DNA from 3 places in the Phyllobacterium sp. 22229 genome. Region 2 is predicted to be linked to each of the others. Evidence: riboswitches for the same ligand, from Rfam matches in the RefSeq annotation. Region 2 holds a riboswitch; each other region holds the start of a gene.

Region 1 (3,918 bases), on a different contig from region 2:
GCTCTTCCGCATGCAGATCAAGCGGGTCCGTTTCGACGAACACACCGGCTTTGGGCGCATAGGCCCAGGCGATGCTCTGCACGATCATCCGCCGGACACCCACTGCCTTTGCCGCGCGTACGAGATTGGCGGTTCCTTCGCTGCGGATGCGGGCATTGCGGCCGATGAAATCCTTCATCGCCGCCGGACTGACACCATAGGGCAGATCCGTAAGCTGATGTATGACGACATCGGGCTGCGATTCCACCACCGCCGCGGCGAGTTTCTCCGCATCAAAGACATCGACGATGGCTGGTTCAACCCCGATCTGGCGCAGGGAAGCGGCCTTCTCCGCGCTTCGCGTGGTGCCTGTCACCGCATATCCGGCTTCCAGCAAAAGCGGGGCAAGCCGCTTGCCAACGGCACCGCTTGCGCCGGCGAGGAAGATTTTCCTGATCATTTACGCGTCTCCTGTCATTGTCTGGCATTGGTCCTGCACCGCCAAGACGAGGCAACCCAACCGAATGTGACATGACCTCCGCCCTTTTTCATCTAAACGGGTTCGAGCATGCCAAACCAGGCGACAAGCCCGAGCACGACAATACCCAGCGCGATCTCCGTCAAGGTTCCAAGCCGTATGACGTGCAGGGAACGCGCCTCGCGGGTGCGCATGCGCGGAACGAATACATAGCGGTTGATCAGAGCCAGTCCCGCCAGCGCCGCGACAAGAATGATCTTCAACGCCAGCAAGAGCTGATAGGGAGAGGTCCAATCGTCCGGCAGATGTCCAAGGACGAGCATGGTGTTGACCACGCCGGAGGCAATCACCAGTGCAACGGCCACATGACCGGCCGACGAAAACCGCATGAGCGCCGTTTGCGCCGCCATACGCCATTCCGCCTGGCGCAACCGGTCAAGCACCACAATAACCGGCACAAGTGCTCCGATCCATGCGCCGCCTGAGAGCACGTGCAGCATATCATTGCTGCGATGGGCCACACCGATCCAGCCCTCCTGCATTGTGGCATGGCCGGAAAATGCCAGACTGGCCAGAACCAGCCCTGACGCCACTGCAAGCGCAGCATGCGCCCGGCGCGGCGTCAGAGCCAATGCGGGTAAAAGCAGCAGGGCAGCTGCAACCTGTAGCGCCCAGCCGCGGCCGACGCTCGTCTCGAGCAGCACGTCACGGATTGTTCCGAGATCAACAACATCGGTCCAGCCCTGCCCGATCGTTCCTGCCTGCAGCGGCAAAGCCAGAAACGTCGTCGCGACAATCAGAAAGACCGCGATCCCGCTCGCCGGGCGCAGGCGCTGCCCGATTTCCACGGCGAGGCTTTTGGGCACCAGCAGCGCAAGATAGGCAAATGTCCCCCACAGGAACATCGCGGACACATTGTGCGCGAAGCGGCAGAGAACAAGCGCCGTCTCCAACCCCATCAGGGCTTGACGGTAAATGTATAGCTGCCCTTGGTCTTGTGACCGTCGGTGGAAAGCACCGTCCAGTTGACAGTGTAGCCACCCGGGACAAGCGGGGTCGACAACGGGATGACCAGTGTTTTCTGGTCACTGATGGCCAGTTTGGCCTGACCGGTCGATATCGTCGCGTTTCCTTGACCGGTAATGGTCGCCCCTGAGAATTTCAGGTTCAGCCCTTCGGAAAATGTCAGGTCGATCTCGACGGGCGAGACCTTCACCGTCGCGTTTTCGGCTGGAACTGCCGATTTGAGATGGGCATGGGCGAATACCTGTCCCAACAGACCGGCATTGACGACGGTTGCGACAGCGAGAATACGGAAGAGCTGTGACATGAGAACTCCTGTAAGCGGGCAGAGATTGAAAATCCGGGATGTGGATGCGACCGCGCGGCGAAAGCTATGCCTGATTTTAGCCCGGATCATGGCAGAATCCCCGCGGCACGCGGCGGCAAACAGGCGGCAGCGCGAAGCATCCACCTGACGCCGTCGCTGCTCATTTCGATACAGCTGAGCGGTTCGACATCGATGCGCCAAAACGCGGTATCCGGTGCTTGCAAGGCGCTGAGAACAGCGGCGCGGACGATGGAGGCGTGCGTCACCACGATTGTGTGGCCGCCATCATTCAGATGGGAACGCATCCAATCCGCAATCCTGACGAGAAAATCATGGATGGATTCGCCGCCATGCGGCGCCGATACGGGATTGTGCATCCAATCGGCCACATCGTCCGGCTGGGCATCATGAACAGCAGTGAATGCCTGTCCGGCCCACCGCCCGTAATCAATCTCCGCCAGCGCCGCATCGACAATGGATTCCAGTCCGAGGGCATCGGCCGTTTGCCGGGCCCGCAGTGCCGGACTGGTCAAAACACGGTGCGCGTGGCGCAAATGCCCGGCAATAGCCTGCGCGCGCTGGGTTTCACCAGGTTCAAGCGCTTCGTCGGCGGGAAAAGCACCGGTCCGCACCGCAGGCGTGGCGCCATGGCAAACAAGGGTTAACCGCGTGGCTTTGGCCAAAATATCCCTCAAAAACCCTCAGGAAAAATACGGAAATGGCGCCCTGACCGTTCATTGACAGTCTGCGGCGTGCACAGATATAACCGTGCTGTTGCGAGTTTGGAAGCCGGTGAAATTCCGGAGCGGTCGCGCCACTGTAATTAATCAGTCTTTTTTCGCTGATTGAAAGCCAGACCCTGGCCGCAACATCATTAATTCCGTTAGTGAACGCGTCATTCTGGGAGAAAAGTTCATGTCCGATATCGCTCTTACGCCATCAGCCGGCGTCACCCCCATTCCTCTCGGCGAAGTCTTGCCCTGGGCTATTTTCGGCGGGCTGATCATGCTGCTCGCAATCTACTTCATTGGCGCGGAAGAAGGGGCGATGTCGCTCTTCTCGGGCATGTATGTGCACGAATTCGTTCATGACGGCCGCCATCTCCTCGGTTTTCCCTGCCACTGAGGAAACGAAACAATGACAAGAGATCTTTTGATCCGCGGCATGATCGTAGGGGTCATCGCCGGGTTGCTGGCGTTCGGCTTTGCCCGGGTGTTCGGCGAACCGCAGGTTGATCACGCCATCGCCTTTGAGGAAAAGATGAGCCAGGCGGCCGGTGCAGCGGCTGAACCGGAGCTTGTCACGCGGGCGACACAGGCCGGCATCGGCCTGTTTACCGGCATCGTTGTCTACAGCGCCGCGCTTGGCGGATTGTTTTCCCTGGTCTTTGCCTTTGTGCATGGCCGGGTCAGCTCGCTCAGCCCGCGCAGCACGGCGGCTCTGCTTGCCCTTGCAGGTTTTGTGGCAATCGTTCTCGTTCCCTGCATCAAATATCCGATGAATCCGCCTGCGGTCGGCAGTCCGGACACCATTGGGGCCAGAACGGAACTGTTCTTCGTCATGCTGGTGGTTTCGCTCGGCGCCCTTGCCGCGGCCGTCGGCCTGGCAAAGCGCCTTTATGCCCAGCACGGCGCATGGAACGCGACATTGATCGCCGGTGCCGCCTATGTCGTGTTCATAGCCTTGGTTCAATACCTGCTTCCCGCCATCAACGAAGTTCCCGAACAGTTCTCACCGACGGTTCTGTGGAATTTCCGCGTCGCATCGCTGGGGATCCATGTGATCGTCTGGACCACGCTTGGTCTGCTCTTCGGCGCTTTGGCTGAACGGGTTCTGGCCGGACAACGGCCGCGCTATCGCCTGCAGGCGGCGCGCTGAGCGCAGTCGGCCATTCCTGAACGCCCCCTTGCGGGCGTTCAGGCTTCCGCCGCCGATGGAGCTGGCATGAGACCGCAACACCTCAATATCCCCATGCGCCGCCCGGCAGGCTGGTTTCTGGTTCTGGTTGCGTCGTTGCTCCTGTTGCAGACCGGCAGCGGCTGGGCGCATCGCAGCAGCGCCGGAACCGACACTTCGGGCATTTCCATTCCGAGCCTCTCCCACGGTGAGATGGCCATTATCGCTGACTACC
Region 2 (3,918 bases):
CGACTTGAATGAGACGGCGCGCGACAAAACCCGGCCATCGACTTCCGGCAAGGCAACATTCATCGCCAGATCGCGGGCGGAAAGGCCCTGATCCGACTGGCGCCACTGCTCGGCGCTGGAGCCGGAGAAGATGACCTGCAGCACCATTGCGCCATCATGTTCAAGCACCGTCGGCTTGCGCGCGGAGCCCGGCGCAGACACGGCAAATCCCGTGGCATTCAGCACCACGGCGGGCGGCGCTTCGGCAAAAATGCTCTCCAGCGTGGCGATGGACACCGGGTCTTTCAAACTCGACACGAACACCGGCAGCGGATTGAGCCCCCTGGCACGCAGCGCATCGAGCAAAGCGGCAACGGGCTGGGTCTGGCCGCTCTGCACCAGCGCCCGGTAGAAGCAGATGGCAATGACAGGCGCGCCGTCCGTCCAGTCACGGCGCATCTCCTGCAGCGACGGCGCCGCCTTGCCGGGCCACCACAACCCCGCCTTGAGCAAAGGCGCCGCTTCCTGCGGCTTCTCGCCGGAAGAAATCAGGGCCGCGCAATAATCGAGGAAGCGCTGGGCATTCTGCGCCCCACCCTCCAGCAGATAATGCCAGAGCGCATCGCGATCAGGCCGGGCGACCGTCGAAAACCGGTCGAGCCCCGGATCTGGCTTGTCGTCTCCCGGCAGCACCGCAAGCTGCACCTTGTGGTTGACCGCGCAGGCATGCAGCGCTTCGAGACCATAGGGCCAGTAGCTCTCGCCGCCGATCACCCGGACGACGATGAGCCTGGCATGGCGCGCTGTCCGCTCGACATAGGCATCGACGGACATCGGATGCGACAGGCTCATCATATTGGCAAGGCGCAGCGAAACCGCGCCATCCCCCTGCCGCCGTGCGGCGGCAAGGCTGGCCAGTTCCGTATCGGCGGCGGACAGGAACAGCACATCTCCCGGCGTCTGGCCGAGGTCGATGGCCTCGGTGCCTTCAGCGATGGTGCCTTTCTGGGCAAGCAGGAGATGCATTCAATATCCTATCGTCAGGCAGCGGCAGCGGCTGTTACCGCCGATGTAATGGCGTCATTGTCGATGTCGTGCAGTCCGATGACGACGAGGCGCGTCTGCCGCTCTTCGCCCGGGTTCCATGCGCGGTCGAAGTAATGCTCGATGCGCGTGCCGACCGCCTGCACCACCAGCCGCATCGGCTTGCCGGGAACATCGGCAAAGCCTTTCAGACGCAGGATGTCATGATCGGCAATCACGGTTTTCAGCTTCTCGACAAAGCTCTTGGGTTCAGTCACCGGACCAAGCCCGACAACAAAGCTCTCGAACTCGTCATGATCGTGCTCTTCGCCCGCTTCATGGTCCATTTCATGGTGCGACTTGCGGTTGGCGATATCCTCTTCGGTGCCAACGCCGAGGCCGAGCAGCAGTTCGTTGCTGAGCTTGCCGAAGCTGGCCGGGACCATGTTGAGCGCGCGCGACGAGCGGCTCTGCACATCGCCGCGCACGCCATCGAGCTGCGCGTCGCTGATCAGGTCGCTCTTGTTCAGAACGATCAGGTCGGCGGCGCGGATCTGGTCCTCGAACAGTTCTTCGAGCGGGCTGTCATGGTCGAGCGATTCGTCCTGGATGCGCTGGGCATCGACCTTGTCGTGGTCATCGGCAAAGCGGCCTTCGGACACGGCGGAAGCGTCGATCACCGTGACGACACCGTCAACCGTCACCTGCGTCTTGATCTCCGGCCAGTTGAAGGCGGCAACCAGCGGCTGCGGCAGCGCGAGGCCCGAGGTCTCGATGACGATATGATCCGGACGGTCAGGACGGTCGAGCAGCTTGGTCATGGTCGGGATGAAATCATCGGCGACGGTGCAGCAGATGCAGCCATTGTTCAATTCGATCACATCCTCGTCGCGGCAGGCTTCGATGCCGCAGCCCTTGAGCAGGCCGCCATCGACGCCAAGATCGCCAAACTCGTTGATGATCAGCGCGATGCGCTTGCCATTGGCATTTTCGAGCAGATTGCGGATCATCGTGGTTTTGCCCGAACCGAGAAAACCGGTGATGACTGTTGCTGGAATCTTCTGACCCTGCATATTCCTATCCCTTCATGGTGAGCGGCAGCCCGGCTGCCACGAAATAGACTGTTGCCGCGGCCTGCGCCACGGCCTGATGGAGACGTCCGGCATGGTCGCGAAAATCGCGCGCCATGCGGTTCTCCGGTACGATACCGAGACCCACTTCGTTCGAAACCAGAACGATCGAGCCCGGAAGTTTTGGCAGCGCTTGCACCAGTTGCCGCGTCTCGGCGGTGATGTCGCGCCCGGCCATCATCAGATTGGTCAGCCAGAGCGTCAGGCAATCGACGAGGATCGCCTTGCCCGCGGCGGCAGCCCCTTGCAGGGTGTCGACCAGATCGAGCGGTTCTTCGATGGTGTGCCAGGATGAACCGCGCTGCGCCTTGTGCAGGTCGATGCGCACCGACATTTCCTCGTCCCAGGACCTGCCGGTTGCGAGATAAACGGGGTCAAGGCCGGAAGCCATGATCAGGCCTTCGGCAAAGCTGGACTTGCCCGAGCGGGCACCGCCGAGAATGAAGGTCACGCCGTGATTCAGCTGGGGCATCGCCGTCACTGCAATCGCGATGATCCGTCAGGTACGATCAAGCGGAATGCGGGCGGGGAAACGAGCGCGTATACAATGCGAGCAGCCATAACAACCTCCGTGCTGGGCCTGAAGGGACACGACCCTTCGGTTCTTGGGCAGGATTGCCCCGAGCGTTTCCTGGGAAACGCTCTATGACTGGCAGGTCTCCTGGCTCGCGGGTCACAGGATGAATGCCGCCTTCCCGGTTTCCCAGTGGCTGCCTTCTGCATATGCGTCAGGCTTTGCATTGATCCTCGCCGCTCTACAGTCGCGGGGTCGGCTGCGGTGGGGTCGCCCTTGAGGGTACAACCGTCGCATTCCCTTTTGATCCCTTGGCCTTTGGCCAATATGGGAACCAATCATGGCTGGGACGTTATTCATCCCCCACGGGAAATGTCAATGGAATGCGCGCGGTTTGCTTAGGGAGCGGCACATGCGAGCAGCGCATCCACATCCAGCACTGTTTCAAGCTCGGCGGCGATACTGTCGAGCGCGGCATCGACCCCGGCCTTGTAGTCGAATGCCTCGGCGGCAATGCCCATCGTGCCCAGAAGCGCGGCGCGAAACCGGTCTGCCCCGAAAAGCCCGTGCAGATAGGTGCCGAACACCTTGCCATCCGCCGATATGGCGCCGTCGTTGACGCCGTTGATGCGCACGGCCGGGCGCGAACAGTCCGGGCCGGTCGTCCGGCCCAGATGAATCTCGTAGCCATCGAGCGGCAGGTCGAACGGCAGCGACTGCGCCGCCACATTGCGCACGGTCTTTTCCGGCTCCATCACCGTATCGATATCGAGATGCCCGAGCCCTGCCGTCTCCGTCACGCTGCCTTCGATGCCGTCGGGATCACGCACGGTTCTGCCCAGCATCTGGAACCCGCCGCAGATGCCGATGATATGGCCGCCGCGCCGCCGGTGCAGGTCGAGATCCCTGTCCCAGCCGTTCTCGCGGAAGCGCAGGAGGTCGCCGATGGTGGACTTGGAACCGGGAATGATGACCAGCCCCGCATCGGCGGGCAGGCGTTCGCCGCTGCGCACCATCACCACATCCACCTGCGGTTCGGCCATCAGCGGATCAAGATCATCGAAATTGGCGATGCGGTCGAGCACCGGCACGGCGATCTTCAGCGCGCGGCCCTCGCCCTTCACCAACCGTTCCAAGACGACGGAATCCTCGGCCGGCAGCCGGGCCGCATCCTTCAGCCATGGCACCACGCCGAATGACGGCCAGCCGGTGAACTGCGTTATGGCTTTGAGGCCATCGTCGAACAGCGAGACGTCGCCGCGAAACTTGTTG
Region 3 (3,918 bases), on a different contig from region 2:
AGCGACTGCGCATAGGCAGCCCAGTCGACCGTCATGGCCTGCGGGCGGCTGACATCGCCGAAAATGACCGGCGGGCGGACGCAGCGCGAACCGTAGCTCTGCACCCAGCCATGCCGGGTGAAGGCAAAGCCGGACAGTTGCTCGCCGAAATACTGCACCATGTCATTGCGCTCGAATTCGCCGTGCACCAGCACGTCGATGCCGATTTCCTCCTGCCAGCGGATGGAGTTTTCCGTTTCCTTGCGCAGCAGCGCCGCATAGGCATTGGCGGTCAGCGCCCCCTTGCCATGCTCCGCCCGCGCCTTGCGCACCCCTTCCGTCTGCGGAAAGGAACCGATGGTGGTGGTCGGAAAATCCGGCAGCCCCAAGGATTTCTGCTTTTCCCGGCGAACGGGATAGGGGCTTTGCCGCCGCGACTGCTCCGCGGTCACCGCCTGCAGGCGCTGCCTGACCGCCGCATCGTGAATCTTGGCCGATGTCCTGCGGGTTTCCACGGCCGCACTGGCGGCTGCCAGTTCGTTGCGGACGCTATCGCGGCCGGTGTTGATCGCCCTGCCAAGGATCGACAGTTCCTCCAGCTTCTGCGTGGCAAAGGCCAGCCAGCTCTTGAAGTCAGGGTCGATGTCCGTTTCAAGTTCGAGATCGACAGGCGTGTGCAGCAGCGAGCAGGACGGCGCGAGAATGAGGTGATCGGTCCCCCGCTGGCTGATCACCGGTTCGATACGCCGCAGGATCGCCTCGAGATCGGCGCGCCAGACATTGCGGCCGTCGATGACGCCGAGCGACAGGACGAGGCCGGCGGGTGCCTCGGCCACGACAGTATCGAGTTGTTCGGGTGCACGGCAAAGATCGAGATGCAGGCCGGCAACGGGCAGCCCGAGCGCCAGGTCGAGATTGTCGCCAAGCGCGCCGAAATAGGGTGTCAGCAACAGTTTCAGGCGGGGAAGGGCACGGGCGAAAAACGCATAGGCCATCTTGAATGCAGTTTTTGTGGTTTCGTCGAGATCGAGCACCAGTGCGGGCTCGTCGATCTGCACCCATTCGGCGCCGTTGGCGGAGAGGCGGCGGAGGATTTCCGTATAGACCGGCAGAAGGCCCGGCAGCAGCGACAGCGGATCGGTCTGCGCATCCTTGCTCTTGGCCAGCGTGAGGAATGTAACCGGCCCGAGAAGCACGGGACGCGTGTCAAAGCCCTGCTCCTTCGCTTCGCGGTATTCGTCGACCGGCTTGTTGGAACCGAGGGTGAATTCCTGCCCCTTTGTCAGTTCCGGCACCATGAAATGATAGTTGGTATCGAACCACTTCGTCATTTCCTGAGCGGCCACCCCGTGGTGGGTGCAGGCGCCGTGATCATGGCCGCCCTGGCTGCCGCGCGCCATGGCGAAATAGGTCTCGGGCGAAACCGGCCCGCCCTTCCATGCATAGCTCTGCGGCACCGCGCCAAGCATGACGCTGGTGTCCAGCACGTGGTCATAGAGCGAAAAATCATTGCTCGGCATGTGGCTAAGCCCATGCGCCTGCTGCAGGGTCCAGTTCTCCCGGCGCAGTTCTGCCGCGATATCCTGCAGGGTGACGATATGCGATTGGCCCGACCAGAATTTTTCCAGCGCGAATTTCAGCTCGCGCCGCTTGCCGATCCGCGGAAAACCCAGATTGCTTGTGGTGATAGTCATAGTTCCTTACCCCGATGGTTGAGGGCAAAGGCCAGGCGCACGCGTGCAGGACATACGGGCGCTCATGACGCCCGCTTGCAAGCGACACACCGGACACCCCGCCCGTGGACGTTATCTATCGCGGCAGGTCTCCTGGCTTGCGGGTCGGTGCTCTCGTCAGGCCTTCCCGATCCGTCCTGGGATCAGTGACACGAAATTGACAACAGCTCGCCGCTTACAGTTGCGGGGGCAGCTCCGGATTGAACCGCTGGCAGCGATCGCACCGTATTCCCTCTTAGCTCTGCGCCCGGAGGCGCAGAGAACCACGATGCGGGGTATGGTAGGCGCGTCGCCGAAGACTGTCAACAACACATAAAGACATATTTATATGGTTACATCTTCGGGTCAGTGTGCGATGGCAGGTTCGCCGACGCGGTCGTCCTTGCTGCTCTTGCGGATAGTCAGCGCCAGCAGCGCGGCGATCAGGCACAGGACACCGGCGGTGAAGAAGGCCGGGAGGTAGCTTGCATATTCCGTGCGGGCAAAACCGCCGCCATAGGCGGCCGATGCGGCGCCGAGCTGGTGACCGGCGAAGACCCAGCCGAACACCATGCCGGCCTTTTCCCGGCCAAACCGGTCCGTTGCCAGCTTGACCGTCGGCGGTACGGTGGCGATCCAGTCAAGACCGTAGAACATGGCAAACAGCGACAGGCCGTAAATCGAGAAATTGCTGTAGGGCAGGAACAGCAGCGAGGCGCCGCGCAGGCCGTAATACCAGAACAGCAGCCAGCGGTTGTCGACCCGGTCGGACAGCCAGCCGGAGCCGATCGTGCCGAAGAAATCGAAAAAGCCCATCATGGCCAGCACGCTGGCGGCGGTGACGGCCGCAAGCCCGTAATCACCGCAGAGGGCAACGAAGTGAGTCTGGATGAGGCCGTTGGTGCTGGCGCCGCAGATGTAGAAGGTGGCAAACAGCACCCAGAACGTGCTGCTGCGCGATATTTCCTTGAGGGTGGCCAGCGGCAGGATGATGAGGGACAAAAGCCCGCCGGTTACCGCTGCGGTCTTTGCCACTTCCTTTTCGCCATAGGCGGGCAAGCCGACATCGGACGGGCGGTCCCGCATCAGAAGGAAGACGGCGGCCGCTGCGACGGCGAGCAGGGCGCAGACCATCATGGTCGCCGCGCGCCATCCGTAATTCTCGCTGATCGAAGCCATGAGCGGCATGAAGGCCAGCTGTCCGGTGGCCGAGCTTGCCGTGAGCATGCCCAGCACCAGCCCGCGCCGGTCGGTGAACCAGCGGGTGGCAACTGTCGCACCGAGCACTATGGCGGTCAGGCCGGTGCCGAAACCGATCACCACGCCCCACAGCAGAATGAGCTGCCAGATCTGCGTCATGCCGAGGGAGAGGAAGGAACCGCCGGCAATGAGCGCCAGCGCCACGCACACGACTTTCCGCACGCCGAAATAGTTCATGAAGGCCGCGGCGAACGGGCCCATCAGCCCGAACAGCAGCAGCCGGATGGAGAAGGCGGTGGCGATCTGTTCCGTCGTCCAGCCGAATTCCTTTTCCAGCGGCACGATGAGCACGCCGGGAGCGCCGACGGCCGCTGCCGTCACAAGCATGGTGAGGAAGGTGACGGAGACGACGACCCAGCCATAGTGGACATTGCGCCGGGCGAGCGCGGCTGCGAGAGGCGATGAAATCATGTTCGTGTTCCCTGGAAGGTCATCGGCTTTTAAATGACGATCATCATATTTGACTATTGATGACGATCATCATATAAATTGTCAATGCAGTTTTTTTGAAGGAATGTTTCATGCGCGTCAGCAGGGACCAGGCAGCACAGAACCGCGCCCGCATCATCGAGATCGCCGGACAGCAGTTCCGCGAAAAGGGTTTTGACGGCATCGGCGTTGCCGATGTGATGAAAAGCGCGGGTCTGACCCATGGCGGCTTCTATGGGCATTTCAATTCGAAGGACGATCTGATCGCCGAGGCCTGCGCTGCAGCCATGGCCCTGTCGGTGCGGCGGTGGACCAGCCTGTCCGAGGCGTCACCCGGCGATGCGCTCGGTGCGATCACCCAGTCCTATCTGGCGGGCGATGCCCATGGCGAGGGGCAGATGAGCGGCTGCATGATGGCGGCGCTGGCGCCGGATATCGCCCGGCGCGGCGGTCCTGTCCGCTCGCGCTTCACCGAGGGCACCAAGGCGCTTCTCGATATCCTCATCAATGCCGTGACCGGCCGCAGCAAAGCCCGGCA

What was found. Region 2 has a riboswitch for cobalamin ahead of cobU (bifunctional adenosylcobinamide kinase/adenosylcobinamide-phosphate guanylyltransferase). Riboswitches for the same ligand answer to the same signal wherever they lie in the genome.
Region 1: another riboswitch for cobalamin. It lies ahead of ACTJJ7_RS00750 (CbtB domain-containing protein); the one in region 2 lies ahead of cobU (bifunctional adenosylcobinamide kinase/adenosylcobinamide-phosphate guanylyltransferase).
Region 3: another riboswitch for cobalamin. It lies ahead of metE (5-methyltetrahydropteroyltriglutamate--homocysteine S-methyltransferase); the one in region 2 lies ahead of cobU (bifunctional adenosylcobinamide kinase/adenosylcobinamide-phosphate guanylyltransferase).

Annotation. Positions count from the first base shown of each region.
Region 1 covers NZ_JBQEPA010000001.1:157,662-161,579, reverse strand. The annotation lists gene ACTJJ7_RS00770 (NAD-dependent epimerase/dehydratase family protein) at 1-439, opposite strand, end outside; gene copD (copper homeostasis membrane protein CopD) at 532-1,416, opposite strand; gene copC (copper homeostasis periplasmic binding protein CopC) at 1,416-1,787, opposite strand; gene ACTJJ7_RS00755 (histidine phosphatase family protein) at 1,874-2,470, opposite strand; cobalamin riboswitch at 2,519-2,669, shown strand; gene ACTJJ7_RS00750 (CbtB domain-containing protein) at 2,703-2,912, shown strand; gene ACTJJ7_RS00745 (CbtA family protein) at 2,925-3,665, shown strand; gene ACTJJ7_RS00740 (hypothetical protein) at 3,732-3,918, shown strand, end outside.
Region 2 covers NZ_JBQEPA010000015.1:128,615-132,532, forward strand. The annotation lists gene cobN (cobaltochelatase subunit CobN) at 1-1,005, opposite strand, end outside; gene cobW (cobalamin biosynthesis protein CobW) at 1,020-2,075, opposite strand; gene cobU (bifunctional adenosylcobinamide kinase/adenosylcobinamide-phosphate guanylyltransferase) at 2,080-2,604, opposite strand; cobalamin riboswitch at 2,767-3,000, opposite strand; gene ACTJJ7_RS18795 (cobyric acid synthase) at 3,045-3,918, opposite strand, start outside.
Region 3 covers NZ_JBQEPA010000029.1:52,199-56,116, reverse strand. The annotation lists gene metE (5-methyltetrahydropteroyltriglutamate--homocysteine S-methyltransferase) at 1-1,673, opposite strand, end outside; cobalamin riboswitch at 1,779-1,995, opposite strand; gene ACTJJ7_RS25490 (MFS transporter) at 2,058-3,362, opposite strand; gene ACTJJ7_RS25485 (TetR/AcrR family transcriptional regulator) at 3,473-3,918, shown strand, end outside.